2 linked regions of the Methylosinus sp. H3A genome follow. The protein of the gene in region 1 interacts with the protein of each later gene in a pairwise test. Links are inferred from orthologs where the notes say so. Each region holds a gene or a part of one and is shown in the gene's direction. Other genes may lie near its edges.

What was found.
Region 2: the proteins of accC (region 1) and ribD interact in binary tests that used the Escherichia coli proteins (3 or more experiments, as listed by UniProt). The link is inferred for Methylosinus sp. H3A from one-to-one orthologs.

The regions. Positions count from the first base shown.
Region 1 is NZ_JADNQW010000005.1:63,785-78,527, reverse strand. What follows is about bases 5,859-8,689. They hold accC (acetyl-CoA carboxylase biotin carboxylase subunit), read left to right. Parts: upstream 5,859-6,510; coding sequence 6,511-7,869; downstream 7,870-8,689. Other genes in these bases: IY145_RS03200 (helix-turn-helix transcriptional regulator), read right to left, coding at 8,406-8,689; IY145_RS26305 (transposase), read right to left, coding at 7,879-8,202; accB (acetyl-CoA carboxylase biotin carboxyl carrier protein), read left to right, coding at 5,960-6,499; aroQ (type II 3-dehydroquinate dehydratase), read left to right, coding at 5,859-5,953. Also shown: IY145_RS26130 (transposase family protein), read right to left, coding at 1-47; LPS export ABC transporter permease LptG, read left to right, coding at 888-1,973; IY145_RS03230 (LPS-assembly protein LptD), read left to right, coding at 1,973-4,597; IY145_RS03225 (DsbA family protein), read left to right, coding at 4,644-5,426; more of aroQ, read left to right, coding at 5,510-5,858; more of IY145_RS03200, read right to left, coding at 8,690-9,488; IY145_RS03195 (UDP-glucuronic acid decarboxylase family protein), read right to left, coding at 9,579-10,535; IY145_RS03185 (aminotransferase class V-fold PLP-dependent enzyme), read right to left, coding at 11,188-12,606; IY145_RS25565 (Ada metal-binding domain-containing protein), read left to right, coding at 12,806-13,306; IY145_RS03170 (hypothetical protein), read right to left, coding at 13,775-14,368; IY145_RS03165 (hypothetical protein), read left to right, coding at 14,523-14,743. UniProt on the Escherichia coli protein: This protein is a component of the acetyl coenzyme A carboxylase complex; first, biotin carboxylase catalyzes the carboxylation of the carrier protein and then the transcarboxylase transfers the carboxyl group to form malonyl-CoA.
Region 2 is NZ_JADNQW010000005.1:2,839,856-2,854,728, forward strand. Bases 11,148-14,108 are described here. They hold ribD (bifunctional diaminohydroxyphosphoribosylaminopyrimidine deaminase/5-amino-6-(5-phosphoribosylamino)uracil reductase RibD), read left to right. Parts: upstream 11,148-12,038; coding sequence 12,039-13,178; downstream 13,179-14,108. Other genes in these bases: glyA (serine hydroxymethyltransferase), read left to right, coding at 11,148-11,437; nrdR (transcriptional regulator NrdR), read left to right, coding at 11,533-12,042; IY145_RS16250 (riboflavin synthase), read left to right, coding at 13,180-13,785. Outside these bases: IY145_RS16170 (J domain-containing protein), read right to left, coding at 1-13; IY145_RS16175 (rubrerythrin family protein), read left to right, coding at 274-693; IY145_RS16180 (heterodisulfide reductase-related iron-sulfur binding cluster), read left to right, coding at 887-2,227; IY145_RS16185 (hypothetical protein), read left to right, coding at 2,249-2,752; IY145_RS16190 (DUF3501 family protein), read left to right, coding at 2,771-3,358; IY145_RS16195 (transcriptional regulator), read left to right, coding at 3,407-3,721; IY145_RS16200 (DNA-binding transcriptional regulator), read left to right, coding at 3,714-4,031; IY145_RS16205 (peptide chain release factor 3), read left to right, coding at 4,113-5,711; IY145_RS16210 (hypothetical protein), read left to right, coding at 5,784-6,245; IY145_RS16215 (nucleotide disphospho-sugar-binding domain-containing protein), read left to right, coding at 6,242-6,796; IY145_RS16220 (hypothetical protein), read left to right, coding at 6,991-7,374; IY145_RS16225 (hypothetical protein), read right to left, coding at 7,448-7,774; IY145_RS16230 (alkaline phosphatase family protein), read right to left, coding at 8,011-9,756; more of glyA, read left to right, coding at 10,163-11,147; ribH (6,7-dimethyl-8-ribityllumazine synthase), read left to right, coding at 14,156-14,656; transcription antitermination factor NusB, read left to right, coding at 14,653-14,873. UniProt on the Escherichia coli protein: Converts 2,5-diamino-6-(ribosylamino)-4(3h)-pyrimidinone 5'-phosphate into 5-amino-6-(ribosylamino)-2,4(1h,3h)-pyrimidinedione 5'-phosphate.

The DNA.
Region 1 (14,743 bases):
TCGCGAGGATCGTGAACTTGGCGGAAAATCGAGATGAGAGCCTGCACGGGAGCCTCCCCGAATCGAGAAGCCTCCTGAATGAATCCTTCTCTACCTCCCGCGCAATGCCCTTATACTCATCTGCGATTCCCCTGCCTACTGAGGAGGCCAGCGAGAGCTGGCATGAGGGATTAGGAAGAGCCGGCCTCGCCTATTTGGACAGCGCTCCGCGAAAATAAGGTGGAATCCTGCCGGGGTTTGCCGAACGCGGGGCTTTCGCGATTTTGTTGCGGTGTCGGGAGGGCGTAGGCCGAGCAGACGGGGCGGAGCGAGAGGGCGGCCAACCACAACTCCCGACGCAATCGGTACGGCGCAAGAAACCTGGGAATGAGAAGGAGGCGGGTCGCCGACCCGGCGCCCTCGGCCCAGCGGCCGAGGAAAATAGCCGGCTCCGCCCCAGTGGGACCGAACCCGAGGGCCGCACGCGCTCGGCGATCAACATTATGATGTTGCTATATTTTTGTCTCGCTCTAGCTTCGGCTGGCCACGAATGCCCGGCCGACGGGAGACGGCGCCCGGCGGCGTGATGTCTTCGCAACGCAGGGCGGAGCGGTCGTCGGACTTGGGGCGCAAGGTGAGCGCTCGCCCCGGCGGCGTTCGGCCGACAGAGCGCCGGCGAGGCGCTTCGCCCAGGAAAAGCCTCGAGCGCGAGGCAGCTTCTATCGGGCGCGACGGACCTCGGCGCCGGCCTCGGCTTGCGCCGCGGCGGCGGAGCGTCTAGCGAAGCGGCTCGGAATATGGGGCGCGCCGGACCGGGGAGCGCGGCGCATGGGGGAGGGGCGGCGACAGGCGATGGCGATCGATTCCGCGCGACATATGCCGCCGTCGCCCCGCCGCGCGAGGTCCGCATGATCGGAGCCACGATCACGCGCTATCTGGCGGCGCGATTCGCCAAGACGATCATGGCGATCTTCGTCACCATGTTCTGCCTCATGTTCGTCGTCTATTTCGTGGAGCTGCTGCGGCGCGCCGGCGACATTCCGCAGGCCGGCGCCGGCACGGTGGCGCTGATGACGGTCCTGCGCGTGCCGGCGACGGCGGAGATGATTCTCCCCTTCGCAGTGCTGTTCGGCTCCATGGCGACTTTCGTCGATCTGACCCGCAAGCTCGAGCTCGTCGTGGCGCGCGCCTCCGGCATGTCGGTCTGGCAGTTCCTGCTGCCGCCGGCGCTGGTCGCGGGGACGATCGGGGTCGTCTCGGTCACGCTCTATAATCCGGTCTCGGCGAATATGAAGATGCGCTCGGATCAGATGGAGCTCGATCTCTTCGGCGTCGAAGGCAGCGTGCGCGTCGACCATGGCAAATGGTTCCGTCTCAACGGCGTCGACGGCCAGGCGATCATGCATGCGGTCAATGTGCGGGCGGGGGGCCTCGCGCTCGACGGGATCAGCGTCAATGTCTATCAGAAGGACGGCGTCTTCCTCGAGCGCGTCGAGGCGGCGCGCGCCAGGCTGCTCGCCGGGGTCTTCGTGCTCGAGGACGCCCGCGTCAGCGCGCCGGGCGAAGAATCGCGTGCGGTCGGCTCCTATCTGCTGGCGACCGATCTGACGCCCGAGCAGCTCGCCTCGGCGGCGACACCGCCGCAGGGGGCGCCCTTCTGGGATCTGCCGCGGCTCGGCGACAGCACGCGCGACGCGGGCCTCGACGCCACCGGCTACACGCTGCAGTTTCAGACACTTCTGGCGCGGCCGCTACTGCTCGTCGCCATGGTTCTCGTCGCCGCTTCCTTTTCATTAAGATTCTTTCGATTTGGCGGAATCGCACGGACCATTTCGGGTGGCGTCGTATCGGGCTTCGTGCTTTATATCGGCACGAAAATCTTTTCCGATCTGGGTGGCGCAGGCGTCATCAGCCCGCTGGTCGCTGCTTGGTCTCCTGCTCTTGTCGGAAGCATGTTGGGTGCGCTCGCTCTTTTGCATTCGGAGGACGGCTGATGGGCCTTCGCCGTCGTCGCCGCTCTCGCGAAACTAAGCTGGAGGCGGAGCTCGCTCGCTCCGCGCCCGCGCGTTCGCGTATCGTCTCTAGGCTCTTCCCCGTTCTGGCGGCGCTCATCGCCGCGGCGCCCGTTGCCGCACGCGCGCAGCCGCTCGCCGTTCCGCCGCCCGAGAGCGCGCAGCGCATGGTGGTGGAGGCCAAGGAGCTCGCCTATGACGAGCGCCGCAACATCGTCACCGCGCGGGGCGCGGTGCAGATCTATTACAAGGGCCGGGTGCTGGAGGCGGATCGCGTCGTCTATGACCGCAATACGCAGCGCGTCTTCGCGGAAGGCCACGCCAAGCTGACCGAGAAGGACGGAACGGTCGCCTACGCCGATCGCTTCGACTTCACCGACGACTTCAAGAACGGCTTCATCGACAGCCTGCAGGTCGAGAGCGCCGAAAGCACCCATTTCACCTCGCCCCACGCGGAGCGCACGGGCGAGGTCATGACCTTCGAGCAGGGCTCCTATACGGCCTGCGACGCTTGCCAGGACGATCCGAGCAAGCCGCGGCTGTGGATGGTCCACGCCAAGCGCATCATCCACGACAATGACGAGAAGGTGATCTATTACGAGGACGCCTCGCTCGAGCTGTTCGGGACGCCGATCGCCTATGTCCCCTATTTCTGGTCGGCCGACCCTTCGGTGAAGCGCAAATCGGGCTTCCTCAATCCGCAGCTGACCTATCGCCAGCAGCTCGGCCTCGGCATCGGCGTGCCCTATTACTGGGCGCTCGCGCCCGATTACGACCTCACTGTCACGCCGACGGGCTTCACCCGGCAGGGGCCTTTCCTCTCGGCGGAATTCCGCCACCGGCTGGAGAACGGCTCCTATATCATCCGCGCCGAGGGCACGCATGTCAGCGACCCCAGCGCCTTCACCATCGCGCCCTATGGCGCGCGCAACGAGCGTTGGCGCGGCTCGGTTTATTCGAATGGCGAGTTCGCGATCAACGACTATTGGCGCTTCGGCTGGGACATCACCGCGCTCAGCGATCGCTATTTCCTGCAGGACTATAAGCAATATAACAGCTTTCTGCAGAACTACTTCTTCCGCGAAGCGTCCTCGACCGTCTATTTGACCGGGCAGGGACCGCGGAGCTATTTCGATCTGCGCGGCTACTACTTCCAAGGCCTGTCGGCCAATGACGTGCAGGCGCAGCAGCCGGTCGTGCATCCTCTGCTCGACTATAATCGCGCTTTCGACGTCGATCCCGCCAAGACCTTCGGCATAGGCGGCGAGATCACGCTGGACGCCAATTTCACCAGCACCTCGGCGAGCATCGCCAATTACGAGTCGATCCAGCCGCGCACGCTCGATTCGCTCTATGGCCTCTACAATGTCTGCCAGCTCTACTCGCCGTCGGTCGACCCTTACAAGAGCGGCTGTCTGCTGCGCGGCATCGGCGGCGACTATCAGCATGCGACGGCGATGGCCTCCTGGCGGCGCCGGATCATCGATCCCATCGGCGGCGCCTGGACGCCCTTCGCCTTCACGCGCGTGACGGGCTCCTATCTCGACTATGACACGAACAATTCCTACGCCGCCTACAACAGCATGGGTCAGCCGATCCCCAATTCCGCGCAGTCGCTGTTCGTCAATGGCGCGGACAGCGTGTTTCGCGGGCAGGCGACGCCGGGCGGCGGCGTCGAATGGCGCTATCCCATCCTCGCCCGCAGCAATCTCGGCGATCTCGTCGTCGAGCCGATCGCCCAGGTGGTGGCGCGGCCGAACCAGTCGTCGATCCCCTCGCTCGTCAATATGGACGCGCAGAGCCTCGTCTTCGACGATTCGAATCTGTTCGAATGGAGCAAATATTCCGGCTACGATCGTTTCGAGACCGGCACGCGCGTCAATTATGGCGGCCAGGGCACGCTGACCTTCGCCAATGGCGGCTTCGTCAACGCGCTCGTCGGCCAATCGCGGCAACTGGCCGGCAAGAACGGCTATTCCACCGCCGACGCGGCAAATGTGGGCCTCTCCTCCGGCCTCGACACGCGCACCTCGGACTGGGTCGGCCGTCTCGCCGTCGCGCCCTCGTCCTTCTTCAGCATCGTCGGCAAGGGGCGTTTCGATCCGGACGGATTGCGCGGACGCCGCATCGACGTCGTCGCCTCGTTCAAGCTCGATCCGCTCACGGTCAATCTGCAATACGCCAATTACGCGTCGCAGCCGGTCATCGGCTTCGACCAGCGCCGCCAGGGCATGTCCGTGAACGGCCGCTACGATATCACCAAGAATTATTTCCTCACCGGCTCCGCCACCTTCGACATGAGCCGCTATCTCTATAATTCCTTGACCATATCTCCGGCGAGCAATATCACGCTGACCGGCAGCACCATCACGGGATCGGCACCTTTGTTCTCGGTCGCCGCGCTGGGCCTCGGGGGCGGCTACAAGGACGAGTGCACCACTTTTTCGATCAATTATTCGTCGGTCTTCCAAGGGAACACCTCGACCGGGCTCTCGCGGAACCAGACGATCATGGTGTCGTTGCAATTGCGCACGCTGGGCGACGCCAAGTTCAACTATGGGCTCGGCTCGCTCCAACTCAACGACGGCGTGCGCACACTGCCCTGACGAGCGAACGTCGCCGCGACGTTCCGAACCCTTCGAGGAGATCCCCATGCGGCTCGCCCAATTTTTTGACGGAAGCGCTCTGGCCCGCGCCACTGTCGCCGCGGTCGTCGGCCTCGCCGTCGTCGCGCCGCTGCGCGCGCAGACCGCCGTCCCGCAAAAAGCCGAGATCGAGAAGATCGTCCACGACTATCTGATCGCCAATCCGGAAGTGATTCGCGACGCGATCGACGAGCTCGATCGCCGCCAGAAGGTCGCCGAGGCCGATTCCCGGCAGAAGGCCGTGACTCAGAGCGCCGACCGGCTGTTCAATTCGCCCAATCAGGCGGTGATCGGCAATCCGTCGGGCGACGTCACTCTGGTCGAGTTTTTCGACTATAATTGCGGCTATTGCAAACGCGCGCTGGACGATGTCGCCAAGCTCATCGACGGCGACTCGAAGCTGCGCGTCGTGCTGAAGGATTTCCCCGTGCTCGGCGCCGGCTCGGTCGAGGCGGCCGAGATCGCGACCGCCCTGCGTCTGCAGTTCAAGCCGGAGAAATTCTACGAATTCCACCGCAAGCTGCTCAATACGCGCGGCTCGGTCGGCAAGGCCCAGGCGATCGCCGTCGCCAAGGAGCTGGGGGCCGACACCGCCAAGCTCGAGAAGGACGCCAAGAGCCCCGAGGTCAAGGCCTCGATCAAAGAGGTCATGGAGCTCGCCGACAGCCTCAATCTGAGCGGCACGCCCTCCTGGGTGCTGGGCAAGGAGGTCATCGTGGGCGCGGTCGGCTATCAGCCGCTCAAAGCCAAGATCGACAATGCGCGCAAATGCGGCAAGACGGTCTGCTGACGGAGGCGGGGCTTCCTTCGCGGCGGCAATGAGGCTAGAAGGGGCCCCGCCGGCGCGGCGCGCGCCCTTCGTCCAGGATCCTCATGCCCGCCGTCCACGTCATCAACGGCCCAAATCTCAATCTGCTCGGGACGCGCGAGCCCGACATTTACGGTCGCGCGACCCTCGACGATATCGAGGCGCGGCTGGCCGAGATCTGCGCCGCCCGCGGGCTCGGGCTCATATTCCGGCAGTCCAACCATGAGGGCGACCTCGTGGACTGGATCCAGGAGGCGGGCAGGGCGGGCGCGCCGGTGATTCTCAACGCTGGGGCCTTCACCCATACGTCGATCGCGCTCCACGACGCCATCAAGGGCTCGGGAGCGACGGTCGTCGAAGTGCATCTCTCCAATGTGCATGCGCGGGAGAGTTTTCGGCGGCACTCCTTCATCGCGCCCGTGGCTCGCGGCGTCATCGCCGGTTTCGGAGCCCAATCTTATGTTCTGGCGCTGGACGCTTTGTTCGATCGAGAAGAAAGAAAGACCTGAGCAATCATGGCGCGCAAAGTACAAACTCGTCGCCCTTCCACCCCCGCCGCGAAACCCAAAGCCGCCGCCGGAGCCGCCGGCGTCGACACCGAGCTGCTGCGTGAGATCGCGCGCCTGCTCGGCGACAGCGATCTGACCGAGATCGAGGTCCAGAAGGGCGATCTGCGCATTCGCGCCGCTCGCACGCCGGCCGCCGCGCCGACCCATGCGACGATCGCTCTGCCGGCCTATGCGCCGGCGCCCGTCGCTCCGCCGCAGGCGCCCGCCGCTCGGGGCGCTACGCCGGGGCCCGCCGCCGCGCCGGCCGAGCACGCCGACGCGCTGAAATCGCCCATGGTCGGCACCGCCTATCTGCGGCCGAGCCCGGACGCCAAGCCCTTCGTCGAAGTCGGCGCGCGCGTCACCGCCGGCGACAAGCTGCTGCTCATCGAGGCGATGAAGACCTTCAACGACATTGTCGCGCCCAAGGGCGGCGTGGTGACGGCGATATTGGTCGAAGACGGACAGCCGGTCGAATATGGCGAACCGCTCCTCGTGATCGAATAGGGCGGGCGCGCATGTTCGACAAGATTCTCATCGCCAATCGCGGCGAAATCGCGCTTCGTATTCTACGCGCAGCCAAGGAACTCGGCATCGCCACGGTGGCCGTGCATTCGACGGCCGACGCCGACGCCATGCATGTGAAGCTCGCCGACGAATCGGTTTGCATCGGGCCGCCGGCGGCGCGCGAATCCTATCTCAACATTCCGGCGCTGCTGTCGGCCTGCGAGATCACCGGCGCCGACGCCGTGCATCCGGGCTATGGCTTCCTCTCCGAGAACGCCCGGTTCGCCGAGATCGTCTCCGAGCACGGGCTCACCTTCATCGGGCCGAAGGCCGAGCACATTCGCCTGATGGGCGACAAGATCGAGGCCAAGGCCACGGCGCGTCGCCTCGGCATCCCCTGCGTGCCGGGCTCCGACGGGCCGATCACCGACGACAAAGAGGGCGCCGAGGTGGCCGCGAAAATCGGCTATCCCGTGCTGGTGAAGGCGGCCTCCGGCGGCGGCGGCCGCGGCATGAAGGTCGCCCGCAGCGAGGCCGAGCTGCACTCCGCCCTCGGCACCGCGCGCGCCGAGGCGAAGGCCGCTTTCGGCGATGACACCGTCTATCTCGAGAAATATCTCGACAAGCCGCGGCATATCGAAATCCAGGTGTTCGGCGACGGCAAGGGGGAGGCGATACATCTCGGCGAGCGCGACTGCTCGCTGCAGCGTCGCCATCAGAAAGTGTGGGAGGAGAGCCCTTCGCCCGCCCTCAATGACGAGCAGCGCGGCGAGATCGGCGAAGTCTGCGCCAAGGCGATGCGCGAAATTCAATACGCCGGCGCCGGCACGATCGAGTTTCTCTATGAGAACGGCTCCTTCTACTTCATCGAGATGAACACGCGCATCCAGGTCGAGCATCCGGTGACGGAGGCGGTGACCGGCGTCGATCTCGTCAGCGAGCAGATTCGCGTCGCAGCCGGCTCGCCTCTGTCGCTGCGGCAGGAGGATATCTGGTTCTGGGGCCATGCGATCGAATGTCGCGTGAACGCCGAGCATCCGTCGAGCTTTCGGCCCTCGCCCGGACGCATCGCCTATTATCATCCGCCGGGCGGCGTCGGCGTGCGCGTCGATTCCTCGGCCTATCAGGGCTATACGATCCCGCCCAATTACGATTCGCTGATCGGCAAGCTCATCGTCCACGGCCGCAACCGCACCGAGGCGCTGATGCGTCTGCGGCGCTCGCTGGACGAGTTCATCATCGACGGCGTCGACACGACGCTGCCATTGTTCCGCACGCTGGTGCGCAACGCAGACGTTCAGAACGGGGTCTACGACATCCACTGGCTCGAGCATTTTCTGGCGACGGGCGGCATAGATCCGAGCTTCTGATCGGCGTGCTCAGCGCGGCGTGCGGCGGCCGGGCAGGGCGCAGACGGCGGTGAGCGCGGCCTGCAAATCCGCCCTCTCCGCGCATGTCGCCTCCGCGAGCAGAACGCGCCATAGGCCGCTCTCGGACCACCGCAGAAACTGCCGGTAGACCGAGCTCCAATTGCCGAATTCTGGAGGCAGGTCTCTCCAGGCGGCTCCCGTCAGCGCGATCCAGAGCACGCCATCAATGACGCGGCGATGGTCGCGCGGCGGTCGTCCGCGCTTTGCCCCCGTTTCGATGACGAAGCGCGCGCAGAGCGCCCATTCGTCGTCGTCTAGTCGATCGTCGATCACCTTGGTCTCTATCGGCTGCGCCGACGGCCGGGCGCGGCGTCGCTCGCCGCCGCCGGAGCTCTCCCAATGTGATCGTCTAGACTGGACATGCGTTCCCCCCGAAAATCCTCGACTCGCGCCGAGAACGCCGCGCCCTTCCCTATATCGGGCGCGTTCGGGGCGTATCCCCCAAATGGAGGAGATGGCAGGGAAGAAGGGGCGGCTCAGGGCAGCGTCGCGCCCGACAGCAGCCGGACGAGGTCGACCTGGCGCGAGACGCCCGTCTTTGCGAAAACAGCTCTGAGCTGGGTCCGAACGGTCTCCGCCGAGACGCCGTGCGCGCCGGCGATCTCGGAGGCTGGCCGGCCCGCGGCGATGGCGCGCGCGACACGCGCTTCGGCGGGGGTGAGATCGAACAGGCCCTGGAGCAGAGCGGCGTCGGGAGTCGCGCCGATCGTCAATTCGGTGACGATCAGCAATATGTCGCCGGCCGCGAACACATCCTGAGCCGCGCCGCGGATCGGCGCGAGATGCAGGACCAGCGGCCGGTTCCCCTCTCGAGCGGGAACCGGCAGGGATTGCAGGCCCGCCGGCGCGCCGACGATGCGCAGCCGGGCGAGCGCCTGCGCGAACAGCGCATCGACGCGCATATCGGTGATGATGGCGCGTTCGCGCCGATCCTGCACCAGCGACGGGACGAAGCGCGCGAACAGATCATTGGCGAGCAGCAGCCGGTGCGACCGCGACAGCACGGCCGCCGGCAGGCCTAGGGCGCGCATGGTCTCGGCGGCGGCGCGCGCCCGCTCGAGGCCGAGTCGTGCGGCGATGAGCGCAGCGCGGGCGAGATGGCCGCCGATCGCATCCAGAGAATCGAGCATGGCGCGATCGAAGGGACCATCGGCGAAGCGCTTCTCCCAGCTGAAGATGAGCGTGTCGCCCGTGGGCGGGATGGCGATCTTGCCAGCGCACCAGCCGAGGCCCTGGCTCCGCAAATAGGCATAGGTCGGATCGGCGTCCATCTCCTCGGGCGAGAACAGCTCGTGATCGCTGACGAAACCCGCGGCGTTGAAGGCGCGTCCGCGCGCCGGACGCGGATTGCGCGCCGCCCATCCTCGTTCGACGAATTCGGCGAACATGGGCGCCATGCGCGGCGACGCCGTCCAACCCGAAAATTGCGCATTGGTCGCGAATAAAATGCCGCCGACGGAGCCGCTGAGCGTGGAGATCGCGTCGAGAACCTCCGGCCAGAACTCCGGAACGACGGCGGCCTCGTAGATGCGGTCGGCCAGGGCTTCGAATTTCGACATGGGCGACGTCCGCGACGATCGAAAACGGCGGAAGCAATACTTCCGCCGCTCGGCTTCGAACGAGAGCCTCGGCCGCGCGCGATTCCGTCGCTACGCTTCGCGGGCGCGGCCCAGCTGCTCGTCGAAATAAGCGATGGTGCGCAGCAACCCCTCGCGCAATTGAATTGTGGGCCCCCAGCCGAGCAGGCGCTCCGCGGCGGAAATATCCGGCCGACGCTGCTTGGGATCGTCCGCCGGAAGCGGCTCGAAGACGAGCTTCGACGTGGAGCCGGTGAGATCGATCACCTGCTCGGCGAGTTGCCGAATGGTGAACTCCTGGGGATTGCCGATGTTGATGGGCCCGACGACGTCGTCGGGCGAATCCATCAGCGCGGTGAAGCCGCCGATGAGATCGTCGACATAGCAGAAAGACCGTGTCTGCTGGCCTTCGCCATAGATGGTGATCGGCTCGCCCCTCAGCGCCTGCACGATGAAATTAGAGACGACGCGACCGTCGCGGGCGTGCATGCGCGGTCCATAAGTATTGAAGATGCGCACGACTTTGATCTTCAGCCTATGCTGCCGGTGATAGTCGAAGAACAAGGTCTCGGCGCAGCGCTTCCCTTCGTCATAGCAGGCGCGGGGTCCGAGGGGATTGACGTTGCCCCAATAGGATTCCGGTTGCGGATGCACGGAAGGATCGCCGTAGACTTCGGATGTCGACGCCTGGAACACTTTGGCCTTCACCCGCTTGGCGAGGCCGAGCATGTTGATCGCGCCGATCACGCTGGTCTTGGTCGTCTGCACCGGATCGAACTGATAATGGATCGGTGAGGCGGGGCAGGCGAGATTATAAATCTCGTCGACTTCGACGAACAGCGGATGGGTGACGTCATGGCGTAGCAGCTCGAAATTCTCATGGTCGAGCAGATGGTGGATATTCTTGCGCTGGCCGGTGAAGAAATTATCGACGCAGAGAACCTCGTGTCCCGCCGCGATCAATCGCTCGCACAGATGCGAACCGAGAAAACCCGCGCCGCCCGTGACCAGAATCCTGCGGTTTTCCATGCGAGCGCCCTAGGTGATCTTAAAAAACAGCGTGTTCTCGCATTTCGATTCCGCTGCGTTGCTATTTCAAATAGCATCTCGTCCCATTGGGCGCAACGCCGCGGCTCTCGTTGCGACAGCTCGCCTGCGTAGGGTTTTTGCGGCCGCGCGGAGAGGTGGAGCGGATGCGTTTCGCGCACGCTCTTTTCCAGAGGAGCGCGGGAGCGTATAGAGGGTGCCGACGTCGAAACGCCAAGTCGTTCGGACGAGGCGCCGGTTTAGCTCAGCTGGTAGAGCAACTGATTTGTAATCAGTAGGTCGCGGGTTCGAATCCTGCAACCGGCACCAATAAAATCAATATCTTGCGAGGCTTTGGAAGGGTCGAGCAGCCAACGAGATTTATTTTTAGAAGCCGTTTAGAAGCCGGCGAGGATCGGGCCTTCCGGGGTGGTGGATGATCTGCCGAGCGGGCCTCCATCAGGCGTCTCTCCTTTTTCCAGGCGAAGCACCATGGCGTGGGCAAACGGTCGACGGAATGCAGGAGCAATCCGTCTCAAGTCGGCGCTCCTCATGCTCGAAGGCGAGGCGCTTTCCCGTTCCGTCAGCGCCAGAATCTCACTCGTGCACGATGGCTCCCGCGCTACGCGCTCCCGGTTCCTCCAACACGAGCGCGCTAGCCTTCGATGTGCAAAGAGGAGCCCGCGTGCGATTGGGCGAGCGCGGCGCAGGTGGCTGCAACTGCGCGGTCCACATCGTTCTCGCTCGTGCGCCAGTTCACGACGATGATGCGCATGGCGCGGCGACCGCGCCATGTCGTACCGGAAAAGAAGGCTTCGCCTGTGGCGTTGATCTTCTCGATGATTTCGTCCGTGAAGGCGTCGTTCTCTTCTGGCGTGTCGGCGATGCGATTAAATCGCACGAGGCCTTGATTCAAGCTCGCCGGAGACAGCACCTCCACACCGGCGAGGGCGCCGAGCCCATCCACCAGCGCCTCATAATGCGCGCAGCAGCGATCGATCAGGGCTTCGACTCCCTCGCGTCCCAATTCCTTCAGCGCCGCATAGACGGGGACGCCGCGTGCGCGCCGTGACCATTCGGGATTCCAGTCGATCTGATCGCGCGCGTCCGATTGCGCCGCGATATAGGCGGCGCTGGTCGTCATCGCGGCGCGATGGGCCGCGCGATCTCTGACGATCGCGATCCCGCAGTCGAAAGGGACGTTGAGCCATTTGTGGCCGTCGGTCGCCCAGCTATCGGCCAGCTCCACGCCCGATAAGCGATGGCGATGCGCGCGGCTCGCGCGTGCAAATAGCCCGAAGGCTCCGTCGATATGGACCCAGAGCCCGGCCGAATGCGCCATTGGAATGAGCTCGGCGAATCGATCGCAGGCGCCGATGTTGAGGTCGGCCGCATTCAAGACGAGGATCGCCGGACCGCCCGAGCGCGATATCGCCTGTTCCAACGCCGTCGGCGCGATCCTTCCCGAATCGTCGGTCGCGAGCGGCTGGATCGCCCGGCGGCCGAAGCCGAGAAAGCGCGCCGCGCGATCGATCGAGCCATGTCTTTCCTCACTCGCCAGAATGGTCAAACGAGGCGCGCCGAAGAGTCCGTCCTGCTCCACGTCCCATTCGGCGCGCTTCAGCAGCGCGTGGCGGGCGGCGGCGAGGCAGGTCGTATGCGCGAGCTGACAGCCGGTCGTGAAGCTGAAGGACGATTCGCGCGGCAGATCCAGCAATTCCTTGATCCATGCGCCGGCTGTGTCCTCGATGACCGAGGCGGCCGGGCTGCAGGCGTAGAGCGCCGCATTCTGATCCCATGTCGCGACCATCCAATCTGCGGCCAGCGCGGACTCCACGCCGCCTCCGATGACCCAGGCGAAAAAGCGACCGCCGGCGCTGCCGAGCATTCCGTCGCCGGCTTGGCGCGTCAACCATTCGACGACCTCTTCCGATCTGGTTCCGAACTCCGGCAGCCGTCCGTCGAAGATCGCGGTGAGGTCGTCGCGCGTCGCGCGCGCCGCCACCGGCCGCTCGTCGAGGCCATCGATCCATGCGGTCGCAGCGCGGTAGGCGCGGTCCAGAGCTTTACTCATTCGTTTCGGTCTCTCGTGGGCGTATCGGTTCGCCCTCGAGCTTAGACGCCCGACCGGAATGCGCACTCCGGAACTTGCGGTCAAATCGCGGTCGTCGTCTCGTTTGGGCGGCCGGACGGATTTGGCGGCAGGAAGCGGAGCGGCGATCCTCATCCTTCGAGGTATGTTCGCGGCGAGGACAGTTCGGACAAAAATGAAAATGGATCGACCAGCTCTCCATGCTGAAGAGATGCTTCGGGCCGTGGCGACGCGCGACAGGGCCTATGAGGGCCGGTTCCTCTATGGCGTCGAAACCACGCGAATATTCTGCCGCCCATCATGCCCATCGCGCGCCGCGAAACCGGAAAATCTCCGTTTCTTCGCGGATGTTCCAGAAGCGCAGGCGGCGGGCTATCGCGTGCACAGTCTGATCCTCCAGCCCCTGATTGAAAATGCAATCAAGCATGGCGTTGGCGCGATGGCCGGCAAGGTCAGTATTTCGCTTTCCGCCCGTCGTGAAACCGACCGGCTGCGCGTGATCGTCGAGAACGACATGCCGATGGAAACGGTCGGGCCAAAGCCCGCTGGCATGGGGGTCGGGCTGAAGAATGTCGCCGACCGCCTTCGAGCGCGGTTTCAGGATGACGGGCAATTTTCGGCCGGTCCTGCCGCACCGGGTGTCTATCGGGCGGCATTGGATATGCCGTGGAGGACGGAATGACCGAACTGACGGTTCTTGTAGTCGATGATGAGCCGCTGGCCCGGCGCCGGCTGACACGACTGTTGAAACAAGCTCGACTGGGTAAGCCATGTCGATGAGGCTGGCGATATCATGAAGGCCCGCGCGCTCGTAGAGGAGCGCGTGCCGGACATCCTCTTGCTCGATATCCAGATGCCGGGCGGCGCCGGGTTCGAATTGCTCGATGGTCTTACGGATGCTTTGCCGGCGGTCGTGTTTGTCACGGCGTTCGACCACCATGTGCCAAAAAATGGCGTCACCGTCTCTGATCGAGTCGAAGAAACCAAGCAAGGCCGCAGGCACCGATCATGTGCCGAGGCGAGAGCCCGTTTCCCGGTCTTCGGCGGCGTTGCAAAACCGTCACCCGCGCTTTGCGCCGCAGTTCCAGCCGCATCCGCTGAGCATTTGCATTCAACCATGCCGTGGCTCGCTCGATCGCCATCGCGGCGCTTACTTGACATAACGAATATCCGCGACGAGTTCCCAGCAATCTTTGGTCGGGTCAAGAAGCAATCGGCCATCGACTCGCCTTCCCCGACGGTAAGGTTTGCCGTCGAGGTCGTACGCCGTCCCCAAAATCTCCTCGCCCACATACGGTCCTCGGTAATGCACACGCGTCCACTCGACGGAAATCTGATTGCTCTGGTTCTGGTCGAACTCTATCATCACATATTCTTCTTTGTCGCCGGGCTTCGCCGGGACGGTCGTTTTCCAATAGAAATCGAACATCTGGATCGGAAATTTGTCGTAGCTCTCTTTCGGAATCGCGCTCTTCCTCGTCTCGTTCTTTTTGCTGCGTTCCTCATAATCGATCTGAGGCGCGGCGTATTTTTTTCGCACGGCTGCCGACCGGATCATCGTGGTGAACAACTCTTTATAACTCCGAGACCGGCACGCGAGCGCAGCCTGTTCGAGTTCATGCTGTTCGAGTTCAGCAATTGGATTTTCGGCGCCGCCCCATGCCGGCACGGCTGACAGAATTTGAGGCAGCGTCAGAGCGACCAAAAGTCGGCTGATGAACGAAGTCGAAGAGAAGGTGCACATTGTTCGCACTCATGTCAGATCCTGCTTGCCAGTCGAACCTATCGTCGGTGCGGGTCGAAGTTGAGCGTAAAAGCGAACCGGTACTTCATGTATGTTGACCGCGTGCGGCGCCGGGAATAGCCACGGATCGAATGGCTCGACGCGAGGACTGGCGATGTCTCGAAGACGATGGCGGCAAATCGCCACGGTCGGCTTTCTAGCCTGGTCATATTGCCTTTGGCCGTCTGCGCTCGGCTTTGCAGGACTAGGCGGCTGCGATAAAGCAGCTCGCGACTATCTCACCGAATATTGTACGGAAATCGCGCCGGAGGATCAGGTCAGCAACAAGGGGGAGGCCTTGTCCGACGCGGTCGCCATTCTCCAGCAGGACCGCTT
Region 2 (14,873 bases), 2.8 Mb from region 1 along the record:
ATTCCTCCGACATTCAGCGCGCTCTCATGCGTCGGGCGCCGCACCCCGTCGCTTTTGTGCGAAAAGGGCCGGCCGCGTTCGTACAATCTCGCGTTACATGCAGTTTCGAAGCCAATATCGCGCTGCAGCATGGATTTGGCGCCTCGTCCCCAGGCAAAGACGGCTTTGGCGCTTGGCAATCATTAATTTCGAATTATTCTAAACAAGGGCGTTCCGACTGGCCATCGGGACAGTGGCGGCGCCCCGATCAGGGTTCATCCAAGGAGCTGAGTTATGGCTACGCTCAAGGACACGAAGACCGAGCAGAATCTCAAAGCGGCCTTCGCCGGTGAGTCGCAGGCGAACCGCCGCTACCTGTATTTCGCCCAAAAGGCGGATGTCGAGGGCTACAATGATGTGGCGACCGTCTTCCGTTCCACGGCGGAGGGCGAGACGGGCCATGCCCATGGCCATCTCGAATTCCTCGAGGTGGTGGGCGACCCCGCGACCGGCCTGCCGATCGGCAAGACCGAGGATAATTTGAAGGCCGCCGTCGCCGGCGAGACGCATGAATATACGGATATGTATCCTGGCTTCGCGCGCTCCGCCCGCGAGGAGGGTTTCGAGGAGATCGCCGATTGGTTCGAGACGCTGGCCAAGGCCGAGCGCTCGCACGCCGGCCGCTTCCAAAAGGCGCTGGACGAGCTGAAGTAGGCTTTTCCGACAATCGTCCGGCGGCCCGAACGAAAGCAGGAGCCGCCGGAACGGCCTGCCGCCGTCATTGCGAGCGAAGCGAAACGATCCAGAGCCGCCCTGCGGCCCCTGGATCGTTTCGTCGCTTCGCTCCTCGCGATGACGAACGCGGAACAATTCATCAGGCAATGGACGCGAAGGGCTTGGAAGCGAGATGAGAGAAGGCGGGCTCGAGGCGCCCTTCCGGCGTCCGTTGGATTGGGAAAATCCAGACTTCTACGACGAGGCGAAGCTCGACGCCGAAATGCGCCGCGTGCTCGATATTTGCCATGGCTGCCGGCGCTGCTTCAATCTGTGCGATTCCTTTCCGCGCCTGTTCGATCTCGTCGACGAGTCGGCGAAAGGCGAAATCGAGACCGTCGATAGCGCCGATTTCAAGAAGGTCGTCGACGCCTGCACGCTCTGCGACATGTGCTTTTTGACCAAATGTCCCTATGTGCCGCCGCATGAGTTCGATCTCGACTTCCCGCATCTGATGCTGCGCTATCGCGCCGTCGAGGCGAAGAAGAACGGCGTCGGTTTCGCGGATCGCCAGCTCGCCGACACCGACCGCAATGGCGCATTGGCGACGAAGCTCGCGCCGCTCGCCAATTGGGCGACGGATTGCGCGCATACGGCCGCGCGCAATGCGCTGGAGAAGGTCGCCGGCCTGCATCACGAGGCCGCGCTGCCCAAATATTCGAAGAAAACGCTCGCCGCGCTCGCGAAGGAGCAGCCGGTCGAAGTGAATCGCGACGCGCCGGGTTTCGGCCGCAAGGCGGTGATCTACGCGACCTGTTTCGGCGAATATAATGATCCGGGCGTCGGCCTCGCCGCGCGCGCGGTGCTCGCCAAGAATGGCGTCGAGACGGAGATTCTGCACCCGCATTGCTGCGGCATGCCGCTGCTCGAGCAGGGGCTCATCGGCGAGGTCGCAGCCTCGGCGAAACAGGTCGCGGCCGCCTTCGAGCCCTGGATCGACAAGGGCTATGACATTATCGCGCTGGTTCCCTCCTGCGCGCTGATGCTGAAATTCGAATGGCCGCTGATCGTCACCGATGATCCAAAAGTGAAGCGTCTCGCTGCCTCGACCTATGATCTCAGCGAATATGTCGTCGGCATCGCCCGCAAGGAGGGACTGGCGGAAGGGCTCGGGCCCATCGAGGGCGGCGTCGCCTTCCATGTCTCCTGCCATTCGCGCGCGCAGAATATCGGGCGGAAGGGCGCGGAGCTGTTGAATCTCGTCCCGCAGGCGGATGTCGCGGTCATCGAGCGCTGCTCGGGCCATGGCGGAGCCTGGGGCTACAAGACGCCCAATTTCGAGACGGCGCTGAAGGTGGGCAAGCCGGTGGCGCGGCAGGCGCAATCTTCGGGCAAAGCCTATATCGTCTCGGAATGTCCGCTCTCCGGCCCGCATATCGTGCAGGGCATGGAGCGGCTCGACGCCGAGGCGAAAAAGCCCGAGCTTCTCGCGCATCCGATCGAGATTCTCGCGCGGGCCTATGGGTTCTTTTGATCACGAATTCTGAGAAGCACGATGGAAAATACGACGGTTGAAGCGATTAGACAAATATTGATTCAGCTACATGATCTCGTTGACCGTGGCCTACCACCGCAGCGGATTGATAAAGTAAGGCGTGAAGCAATTTTTTTTCTTTACGAAGGCGGGGTAGCAGCGAAGTGGTCTTTCGATCGGCCTCATTCCAAGGCCGCGAGGGTTATGCACCGCAATGCACGTGAAATGGGCATTCCCTTTAATAGTGGGCGCTTTCCTATCACATATGAGCACGCGATACCGCTAAAACTGCTACGAGAGGGTTTACGGCAGGCGACCGAATCGACAGAGCAAATGCGAGACTTTTTGCGCCGTCATGTTCAAGGCGTTGTGGTCTTGAAGCAAGAAGATGCCGCTCTTACCAAAAAAGGGCTACGCAATCGACATCCTGATGGCGCAGACTTCTTTGATCTGATGGCTCGCTACCGAGCCGCTGGGATCACATTCGAACCTGAAGACGAACACAAACTGCTGCGCTACATTTAGGTAAATGGAGATAGCACGATGGCGAAGCACCACATCACCGTCGCCGATCTTCTTCCGCCGGACGAATACGTCAAGATTCGCATCGAGAGCCGGCGCCGCATCGCCGCGCGCAAGCGCAATCGCCGCATCGAGGTCGGGCCGTTCGTGACCTTTTATTTCGAGGATTTCGAGACGATCTGGCTGCAGATCCAGGAGATGATCCACATAGAGAAGGGGACGCTCGAGCAGGCGCCGAGCGAGATCGCCGCCTATGATCCGCTGATCCCCAAGGGCCGCGAATTGGTCGCCACCTTCATGATCGAGATCGACGATCCGCTGCGCAGGAAGCGCGTGCTGGACACGCTGGGCGCGATCGAGGAGACCGCCTTCATCGAATTGGGCGGCGAGCGCATCGCCGGCGTCGCCGAGGCCGATCAGGACCGCACCAGGGCCGACGGCAAGGCCTCGGCCGTGCAATTCGTGCATTTTCCTTTCACCGATGCGCAGGCGGCGGCGTTCCGCACGCCGGGCGCGCGCGCGCTGATCGGCTTCACGCATCAGAATTACGGGCATATCGCTGTCATGCCGGAGGCTGTGCGGGTGGAACTCGCGGGGGATTTCGCGTGAGCGATGCGGCCTTGACGTCTATACGGCGTAGCCGTATATATTCTCCCTGTGTCGACCGTCATCGAAACTCCCACTTTCGCGCGGCTCGCCGCTCAGTGCTGGGAAGATGACGATCGGACTGCGTTCATCGACTTCATCGCGTCGAACCCGGAGGCCGGAGATGTCGTTCCAGGCTCGGGAGGCCTGAGAAAAATTCGCTGGGGGAGCGTCGGACGCGGCAAGCGCGGCGGCGTTCGCGTGATTTATTTCAATCGGCTGGCGAATGGAGAGGTTTGGCTGCTGCTGGTCTATCCCAAGTCGGCGCGGGACAATATTCCCGCTGATGTCCTCCGTCAGATCAAGAAGGAACTCGACGATGGCTGACGCTCCGAAATCCGCCCAGCGCGCGAAGGCGATCGACATCGGCGCGGAGCTGCTCGCATCGGTGCGGGAGATGAAGGCCGGCGCCAGGTCGCGGGTCCACAATCCCGAAATCCCGCCCGAAATCCCGCAATTCGCGCGCGCGCGGCTCGCCTCCGGCCTGTCGCAGGCGGCGTTCGCCGCTCTGCTGGGCGTTTCCGTGCGGACCTTGCAGGATTGGGAGCAGGGCCGGCGCAAGCCTTCCGCGGCCGCGGTGACGCTCTATAAGATCGCCGAGCGGCGGCCGGAGGTCTTGCGCGAGCTCGCGGCGTGAGCCGGCACGGAAAGCTGGCCTTATCCGCCGATTGCCCTTAAAGGGCGTGGCGAACCCGCCACTTTCCAGCGAGCCTCAGCCTTGACCAGCCCACAGCCGAGCGACCCCGTCTCGCGGCGGCGCACCTTCGCCATCATCTCCCACCCGGACGCGGGCAAGACCACGCTCACTGAGAAGCTTCTGCTGTTCGGCGGCGCGATTCAGCTCGCCGGCGCGGTGAAGGCCAAGCGCAACGCTCAGCAAACGCGCTCCGATTGGATGAGCATAGAGCGCGAGCGCGGCATTTCCGTCGTCACCTCGGTGATGACCTTCGAATATGGCGATTGCGTCTTCAACCTGCTCGACACGCCGGGCCATGAGGACTTTTCGGAAGACACCTATCGCACACTCTCCGCCGTGGATGCGGCGGTGATGGTGATCGACGCCGCCAAGGGCATCGAAGCGCGCACGCGAAAACTCTTCGAAGTGTGCCGGCTGCGCGACATTCCGATCGTCACCTTCATCAACAAGCTGGACCGTGATGGCCGCGATCCCTTCTCGCTCCTCGACGAGATCGAGAAGACGCTGGCGCTCGACACCGCGCCGGTGACTTGGCCGATCGGCTCGGGCCGGAGCTTTGCCGGCACCTACTGCTTCGCGACCAAATCGGTGCGCAAGATCGACGCCGACACGGAGCCGATGACCGTCTCCGGCCTCGACGATCCGGCGCTGCTCGCGCTGCTGCCGGCGCATGAGGCGGACGCCTGGCTGGAAGAGGCGATGCTCGCCGAGGAAGGCTGCAAGAAGTTCGAGCTCGCGGGCTTTCGCGAGGGGCATTTGACGCCCGTCTTCTTCGGCAGCGCGCTGCGCAATTTCGGCGTGCGCGATCTCATCGACGCTATGGCCGAATATGCGCCCTCGCCGCGCGGGCAGGACGCCGACAAGCGCCATGTCGAGGCCAAGGAGCCGAAGATGGCCGGCTTCGTCTTCAAGATTCAGGCGAATATGGACCCGAACCATCGCGACCGCATCGCCTTCATGCGCGTCTGCTCGGGCAAGCTCTCGCGCGGCATGAAGGCGAAGATCGTGCGCACGGGCAAAACCATCTCGCTCAATGCGCCGCAATTCTTCTTCGCGCGCGACCGCTCCATCGCCGATGAAGCCTATGCGGGCGACGTCGTGGGCATTCCCAATCACGGCATATTGCGCATCGGCGACACGCTCACCGAGGGCGAGGAGATTTCCTTCCGCGGCGTGCCGAGCTTCGCGCCGGAAATCCTGCGCCGCATCGTCATCTCCGACGCGATGAAGGCCAAGAAGCTACGCGAGGCGCTGCGCCAGCTCGCGGAGGAGGGCGTGGTGCAGCTGTTTCTGCCCAATGACGGCTCGGGCGCGCTGGTCGGCGTCGTCGGCGCGCTGCAGCTCGACGTGCTGGCGACGCGGCTCGAGGCCGAATATGGGCTGGAGACGAAATACGAGACCTCGCGCTTTGCGATCTGCCGCTGGATCACGTCGAATGATCCGATCGCGATGAAGAGCTTCGTCGACTCGCATGGCTCCTCCATGGCGGAGGACATAGACGGCGCGCCCGTGTTCATGTCGTCGAGCGAGTTCCAGCTGCGCTATGACGCGGAGCGGCATGCTGCGATCGTGTTCTCGGATGTGAAGGATTATCAAAAGAGCGGGGTGGCGAAGGGGTGACGCGACCCTGCGCCGAAGCGTCTAGTTTCCAGCTGACTTAGGCCGGAGCGCTTCATTAGGCCGGAGCGCTTCATGGCCCGCATCGTCTTCGTCGTATGGCCGATGCCGGCCTCCGTCCTCGCGGGGCTCAAAATCGCGCGCGGCCTGCGCGCGCGAGGGCACGACGTCTCCTATATCGGCCCGGCGAGCAGCCGGAAATTCATCGAGCCGCATGGATTTCCCTTCACGCCCGTCTATGTCGGCTGGTTGCCCGAGGAGCCGGCGGCGGATGAGACGAAGGATTGGAGCGTGCAGAAGCGCCGCGAGGAAGCGCGTGCGAGAAGCCGCGCATCGGTCGCGCTGCTGGAGGCTTTGGCGTCCGATCGCGACCGCGAGCTCCAGGATATTTTGGAGAGGGCGAGGCCCGATCTCCTGATCATCCACAGCTCCGACTTCGAGGTGATCATCCCGTCATTGCTGGCCTTCGAGGCGGGCGTCGTCAGCGTCTATCTCTGCTCCACCTTCGCGCGCGCGGAAGCGCGCTCGGCACGCTGACTTGGGGCCGTCCCGACAAATATCGCGGGTTCTTTCAGGTCGTTCTCGACGTCGCGGCGACGCGGCCGGACGATCGCTGGGTCGTTTGCCTCTATGACGCGCTCGACCCGGGCGATTTCGACAATGTGCCGGAGAATGTGATCCTGGCGAAGCGCGCGCCGCAATTGGCGCTGCTCCGGCGCTCCGCGCTCGCCATAGTGCATGGCGGCGCCGCCACGATAAAGGAATGCGCCTATTTCGGCGTGCCGATGATCGTCTTCCCGATCGGTTTCGATCACCCCGGAAATACGGCGCGCGTCGTCTATCACGGACTCGGCGTTCGCGGCGATTTCCGCACCGTCACGACGCGGGAGATGAGCGCTCTGCTGCAATGCGTGGAAAAGGACTCGTATATTCGAATCCAAACGCGCTTGATGGGAGAGGCCTTGCGCGCCGAGGACGAGAACGTCTCGGTCGATTTCGTCGAATCCCTGCTCGCCGCAGAGGGGCCGCCCATGGAGCCGGCGGCCGGATGCGAGGACGAATCGGCCATCGCTCTCGCCTTTCGCTGAACGGCGCCCGGCCGGTCTGCGCAGCCGATGGAGACATTTGCGATCGGCTCGAATATGCTGACGCTTCTAGAGCGTTTCCAGCCGAAGTGAATGTCGGTTCGGCCTTGGAAAGGCGTCAAAGCGAAGGACTAGAATCCTTCCGTGTTTCATTGAAACACGGAAGGATTCTAGTCCGATCCCAGGAGCGCAGACCCATGTCCGAGGCGTCGTCCGGCCTCAACCTCGATCCGATCGGCGATGATTTCATTCTGAGCCGCACTGGCGACGATGGCGTGACGGCGAAGATCGTCCTCACCGCCGCCGATATTCTCGATCTGACCCGCTCCGCGCTCGCGCTGCGCGAGAAGGGCCTCGCCGAGAGGCAGCCGGCGAGCGGCGAGGTCGAGGCGGTGCTGGCGACGCCGGTCGAGAATGTCGCGCTGCATCGCGAGATGCTCGGCGACAATCTGCTCCTCACTTTCGTCTCGCCGGACGGCAATCGGCTGGCCTTCGCTCTGCCCGCGGCGGTCGCCGCCGATCTCGTGGAGCGGCTCTCGGGCGTTCTCGCGACGCAGGCCGCCGCGCCGGCGCGGCAGTGAGCCGAGCGCGCTTCCTGCCGGAGGGAAGTCCCGTTCAGCCTCGGAAACGCGTCGAAACAAGCGCCTCTCGCCATCAGGGCGAGACGCGATAGTCCTCGGTTAGGTCGCCGCGGATCAGCGTGACGATCTTCTCCGTTCCCGAGCGCATCCAGCGCGCGTGGCAGATCTTCGGCCCGCACAGCACCTCGGGGAAGCGATAGAGCGGCTTGCCGGAGGGGAGCTTGAGGCCGAAGCCGGCGTCCGGCCTCCAGCCCTGGGCGGCGAGTTGGTCGCGATACTCCCGGTAGATCGGCAATTGCGAGAAATCGGCGTCCTGGGCGACCGACGATCCCGAGACCAGAGCGAAGAGCGCGCCGGCGCAGGCGAGCCTCGCGAGCCGACCGGGATTGGAGGAATTCATCTTGGCGAGCCCCCTCTGCGGCGCGGGCGAACGGGCCGGCGTCGTCGGCTACATCGCATGATCGCGCGGCTGTGAAAAGTTCGAAACGGCGCGAGGCCGGGGCAATCAGGCGAACGCGCCTATTGCGGCGTTCGCGCCATCGCCCTGGGCGCGACGCGCGTTTCGGAACAGAATGCGAGGCGCGCGACGAAAACGGCCCCGCTCGCGCGGGGCCGATTCTTTGTCGGTCGCGTCAATCAGCGCTCGGCGGCGTCCAGCGCCCGCGCGAGGCTGTGGACCTCCTCGTCGCGCGAGGCGAGCGGGGCCAGGCGGTAACGCTCCTCGATCAGCTTCAGGATCGAGGTCGTGTCGTAATTCGCATGATCCACCCCGGAACGATCGAAGCGCTTGGAGATCAGCAGCGCCGGAATGCGCGTGCCGGGGCCCCAGCGGTCGTGCGCGCCGCCGCCGGCGTGATGATCGTGGTCGTGGTGGTGGTGATGCTCCCACTCGGCCACGCGCTCGTTCTGATAGGGCGGCGGCGGCACATGGTCCCAGGAGCCGCCGAACTCGTCATAGGTGACGATGATCAGCGTGTCGCGCCCATCCGGGCCGTTCACGATCGACGCGATAAGATCGACGAGATGCGCGCTGCCGGCGGCCTCACTGGCGTAGCCGGGATGCTCGTTTTCCGCTCCGATGAGCTTCACGAAGCTGACCGGCTTGAGCCGGCCGGTGTTGGCGGCCTGGACGAACTCCGCCACATCGCGCAGATGGGCGGCGCGGGCCGCCGTGCCCGTGGCGTAGGCCTTGAAATAGTTGAAGGGCTGATGGTGGAACTGGAACAGCTTGTCCGGGCAGTTCGGATAGACCGCCGTGGCGAACGCATTGGGGTCGGCGCAATTCGGCCCGGCTCCATTGGTCCAGCCGGGCGCGCCGACGTCGCCATTGGCGTTGGACCAGCCGCCCGAATACCAGGCCCAATCGATCCCGCGGGCGGAAAGACGCTCGCCGATCGTCGGATTTTCCAGCGGCGGCAGACGTCTCACATCCGCAGTGCCGGGCGCATAGGGCTGATAATAAGGCTGGATCGTGTTGATCGCAAAATCGCCGCAGGCGACGTTGGCCGGCGTCGCCGGCCGTCCCGACGGCGGAGCGCAGGAGGCGGTCAGCTGCGCGTCCTTGGCGGAGGAGCCGAGCAGATTGGCGTAGAGCGGCGTGCTGGTCGGCATGCCGTTCTGATCGACGACCGAATGAAAATCAGTCGCGCCGGCGTCATTGGCGGCGTTGGCGAAGACCGGCGTCGTCGCGGCCACCAGCCATTGATGGTTGAGGAAGGAGCCGCCGAAGGCCGCCTGGAAGAAATGATCGGCGATGACGTAATGCGGCGCGCCATGCTTGTGGAGCGCGACATAGATCGGCAATTTGGTCGTGTCGTAATAGCCCATCGACAGGCCGGCCGCGTCGCTGCCCGTCACATAGCGGTTCTGCTTGCCGCCATTGATCTGGAACAGCTCGCTATAGAAGCGATGCACGAGGTCGCGGGTGCAGCCGCCTGCGAGGCCGGCGCCTTTGAGCACGCCATTCGACGCGGAGACGCCCGGCGCGGGGCAGGTCGTGTCGGTCGCGGCGATATAGTCGTCGATCTCGAAGGGCGCATTGGGGAAAGCGCTCTGGAAGGGGGGCGCGTCGGTCGCGTCCGTGCAGTTCGTCGGCAAGGGCGACGGCGAGGCGAGATTCACATCCTTCTGCAGCAGGCAGGAATAGGCGGCGCCGCCGTCGGCGCGGACCTGCTTGGTGTGCGCCGTGTCTGCGAAGCGCAGACCCTGGACCGGCTCGCCATTCACCGCGCCCCACAGGCCGAACAGATTGTCGAAGCTGTGATTTTCCTGGTAGATGACGACGATATGATTGAATTCGCGCAGAGATTCTGAGCTGGCGGGCGTCGCGGACGCCGCGCAGGCGAGGGCCGCGAGGCCGCCGATCGAACGCTTCAAGAACATTTTGTAGCCCCCTAATATTGGCGGGGCGGACGCTAGCGAGGCGACATATCGGGTCGATGACAATCGCTGCGACGCCTGGATATCGCGCGCGACCCGCTCGAAACGGGAGCGAATCGGCCGGCGCGGCGACAAACTCCGGCCCCCGCGTCCGCGCCGCCCCTTTTCGTCCTTGCGAGAGCGTGATAAGCGAACCTCCACACCGATGCGCGAGCGCGCATTCTGCGGACGGATTTCGGTCGGCCGAGAGAATTTTGCGCTGAAAACGGGAGCTCGAGGCCGTTTCGGGATCGCCGTTTCCGGCGTCCCCGAGCGAAACCTCGCTTCCCGCGAACGGCTCCGCCCGAAGGCGCGGGCGAGCCGGGAGCCGCCGTCACTTGCCGCGCCTTGTCTCGATAGAGGATGCTAAATGAGCCAATCCGCTTTCTTCACTGCCTCGCTCGCCGATTCGGATCCCGATCTCGCCAAGGCCATCGGCCTCGAGCTCGGCCGTCAGCGCGACGAGATCGAGCTCATCGCCTCCGAGAACATCGTGTCCAAGGCGGTTCTGGAAGCGCAGGGCTCCGTCCTCACCAACAAATATGCGGAAGGCTATCCGGGCAAGCGCTACTATGGCGGTTGCCAGTTCGTCGACATCGCCGAGAATCTGGCGATCGAGCGCGCCAAGCAGCTGTTCGGCTGCGGATTCGCCAATGTGCAGCCCAATTCCGGCAGCCAGGCCAATCAGTCGGTCTTCCTCGCCCTGGCGACGCCGGGCGATACGTTCTTGGGCCTCGATCTCGCCGCTGGCGGCCATCTGACGCATGGCTCGCCGGTCAATCTCTCCGGCAAATGGTTCAAGCCGGTTCCCTATACGGTGCGCAAGGACGATCAGCGCATCGACATGGAGCAGGTCGCCGCGCTCGCCGCTGAGCATAAGCCGAAGATCATCATCGCCGGCGGCTCGGGCTATTCGCGCATTTGGGACTTCGAGGCCTTCCGCAAGATCGCGGATAGCGTCGGGGCCTATTTCATGGTCGATATGGCGCATTTTGCCGGTCTGGTGGCGGCGGGTCTGCATCCCTCGCCCTTCCCGCATGCGCATATCGTCACCACCACCACGCATAAGACGCTGCGCGGCCCGCGCGGCGGCATGGTGCTGACCAACGACGAAGACATCGCCAAGAAGATCAATTCGGCGGTCTTCCCCGGTCTGCAGGGCGGTCCGCTGATGCATGTCATCGCCGGCAAGGCCGCGGCCTTCGGCGAGGCGCTGAAGCCCGAGTTCAAGGCCTATCAGCAGCAGGTCAAGGACAACGCCCAGACGCTGGCGCAGACGCTGGTCGACGCCGGCCTCGCCATCGTCTCCGGCGGCACCGACAATCATCTGATGCTCGTCGATCTGCGCCCGAAGAAGCTGACCGGCAAGGCCGCAGAAGCGGCGCTCGGCCGTTCGCACATCACCTGCAACAAGAACGGCATCCCCTTCGACCCGGAGAAGCCCTTCGTCACCTCGGGCGTTCGCCTCGGCTCGCCGGCCGCCACTTCGCGCGGCTTCGGCACGGCGGAGTTCAAGCTCGTCGGCGGCTATATCGTCGAGGTGCTGGACGGTCTCGCCGCCAAGGGCGAGGCGGACAACGCCGCGACGGAAGCCGCGGTGAAGGAGAAGGTCCACGCGCTGACGGCGAAGTTCCCGATCTATTGATCGGGGTTATCGCAGGGCGCCCGCTGTCCCTTCTCCCCGCTCGCGGGGAGAAGGACTCGGGGCGTCCGGCGCAGTATCGGCGGTAAGGTGAGTCCATGCGCTGTCCCTATTGCGGCTCGCCCGACACGCAGGTGAAAGACTCCCGGCCGGCCGAGGATTCCTCCTCGATCCGGCGTCGGCGCGTCTGTCCCGGCTGCGGCGGCCGTTTCACCACTTTCGAGCGCGTGCAGCTGCGCGAGCTGATCGTGGTGAAGAAATCGGGTCGCCGTGTGCCTTTCGATCGTGACAAGCTGATGCGCTCGCTGGAAATCGCGCTGCGCAAGCGGCCCATCGATCCCGAGCGCGTCGAGCGCATGGTCAATGGCGTCGTGCGCCAGCTCGAGAGCTCCGGCGACGCGGAGGTCGAAAGCGCGCAGATCGGCGAATTGGTGATTCAGGGCCTCAAAACGCTCGACGATGTGGCCTATGTGCGTTTCGCCTCCGTCTATCGCGATTTTCGCGAGGTCGGCGATTTCCATGCGCTGATCGACGAATTGTCGCATAGCGACGGCGAGCAGCGCTCGGAGGCGGCCGAGGACGCCGAAACTGCGCCGGGCGGGAGATGACCGCGACGAACCCGCAATCCGAGTCTCAGACCATCATCGACGACGCCTTCATGGCGGCGGCGCTGGCGCTCGGCCGCCGCAATCTCGGCCGCACGGGGCCGAACCCCGCCGTCGGCGCGATCATCGTCAAGGACGGCGTCGTCATCGCGCGCGGCTATACGGCGCTGGGCGGCCGCCCGCACGCCGAGGCGATCGCCGTCGCGGCGGCGGGCGAGGCGGCGCGCGGCGCCACGCTCTACGCCACGCTGGAGCCTTGCTCTCACCACGGCGCGACGCCGCCTTGCGTGGACACGATCATCGCCTCTGGAATTGCCCGCGTCGTCTCGGCGCTCGAGGATCCCGATGCCCGCGTCGCCGGCCGCGGTCATGCGCGTCTGCGCGAGGCGGGCGTCGAAGTGACGACCGGCGTGCGCGCCGTGCAGGCTCGCGCCGATCACCTCGGCCACATATTGCGCGTGACGCAGGGCCGGCCGATGGTCACTCTGAAGCTCGCCCAGACGGCGGATGGCTACGCCGCCGGGGCGGAGCATGATCCGCGCCTCTTCATCACCGGCGCGCTCGCCGATTCCGTCACCCATATCGAGAGATCGCTGCATAGCGCCATCATGGTCGGCCATGGCACGGCCGCGGTCGACGATCCTCTGCTCACCGTGCGATTGCCGGGCCTCGAGACGTTCAAGCCGCTGCGCGTGGTGCTCGACGCGCGTCTGCGCCTGTCGCGCAGTTCGCGCCTCGCCGCCACCGCGCGCGAGACGCCGACGCTGGTCATCGCCGGAGAGGGAGTCACGGACGCAGAGGCGCAGGATTTCGCCGCCGCGACCGGGATAGAGGTGGCGCGCATCGGGCTCGACGCCGCCGGCCGTCTCGCTCTCGGCGAGGCGCTCGCCGAGCTGGCGCGTCGCGGAATCACGCGCGTCTTCAGCGAGGGCGGGCCGCGCGTCGCCGAAAGCCTGCTCGTCGCCGCGCTCGCCGACGACGTCGTCATTCATACGGGCTTGAGGCCGCTCGGCCGTCCGGGGCGGCTCGCTCTGTCCGCCACGGCGCGGGCCATTGTCGAGGACCAGAGCCGCTATCGCCTCGCCGATGCGGCCATGCTCGGCGTCGACCGCCTGACCCGCTATGAGAGGATCGGCTGAAATGTTCACGGGCCTCGTCACCGATGTCGGCGAAATCCTCGCAGTCGAGCCGCGCGGCGAATTGCGCCGCGTCGCCATCGCCTGCAACTATCCGCTGGAAGGGATCGCGCTCGGCGCCTCTATCGCTTGCTCCGGCCCCTGCCTCACGGCGGTGGGCCTGCGTCGCGCGGGCGCGCGCACGGTGTTCGAGGTCGACGCCGCCGCCGAGACTTTGGCGCGCACCAATGCGGGCGAATGGGCTGTCGGCCGCCGCATAAATCTCGAGCGCTCGCTGAAGATCGGCGACGAACTCGGCGGCCATATCGTCACCGGCCATGTCGACGGCGTCGCGACAATTGTCTCGCGCGATGATTTCGACGGAATGTTGCGCTTCTGGATCGAGGCGCCGCATGAATATGCCCGTTTCATCGCCGAGAAGGGCTCGGTGGCGCTGGACGGAACCTCGCTCACCGTGAATGCGGTGGAGGGAGACCGTTTCTCCGTGCTGATCATCCCGCACACGCTCGCGGTGACGACCTGGGGCGGCTACCGGGTAGGGGACCGCCTCAATCTCGAGGTCGATCTGATGGCCCGCTACGCCGCCCGACTGGCGGAAGCGGGGAAGTAGGGGCGCTTCCACCCTCCCCTTCATGGGCTATCGGATTCACCCATTGCGAGACGCTGCGGTCGTCCTGGCCGGGACAAGCCCAGCCACGATCTCGCGGGGGCGAGGAGGATGTGTGCATTCGATCGCCGCTCGCGGGGAGGGGCGCGTCCTTCTTTCGAAGCCTGCTGTAGGCTTTCCCCGAAAAAATGTGTATCCATCGCGGCTTCGTTTCACGGAGCGTCGCGCGCCGCCTCCGCGGCCCTCCCCCGCTTCGCGGGAGAGGGAGCAGGTTGCGCACTTCATAGAGAGTTCGCGAGACGCTCGCCGCATCCCTCTCCCGTAGAGCGGGGGAGGGTGAAGGAGGGCTTCCCCTCCGCCCATGGAGTCATGAATGGCAGGTTCCTACCGCGCCGATGACGATGATCTCGCGCCTGTCGAAGGCGCGCGTATTCTCGTCGTCGAATCGCATTTCAATGAAGATATCGTCGAGCTTCTGCACGAGGGCGCCGTCCATGCGCTGGAAGAGCTCGGCTGCGACGTCACCACCATCACCGTCCCCGGCGCGCTGGAGCTGGCGGCGGGCGCGGCCATCGCGCTCGACGCCGCCGAGGCCGCCGGCGCGCCATATGAGGGCGTGGTGGCGCTCGGCTGCGTCATTCGCGGCGACACCTATCATTTCGAGATCGTCGCCAATGAGAGTGCGAGAGCGCTCACCGATCTCTCCGTCGCGCGCCGTCTGCCGCTCGGCAATGGCGTCTTGACCGTGGACAATGAGGAGCAGGCCGTGCTGCGCGCCGATCCCAAGCAGGGCGGGGCCGACAAGGGCGGCGACGCCGCTCTGGCGGCGCTCGCTCTGGTGCGTTTGAAGCGCAAGCTCGGAGGCCGCTCGTGAGCGTCGAGGAGAGATCGGCGGCGCGGCTCGCCATCGTGCAGGCGCTCTATCAGATGGAGGTCGCCGGCAAAGGCGTGAACGAGATCTTCGCCGAATTCGAGGTCCATTGGATCGGCCGCGAGATCGAGGGCGTGCAATACAAGCCCGCCGAGCTGCAGTTCTTCCGCGATATCGTGAAAGGCGTGCTCGACAATCAGGAGACTATCGACCGCGCGCT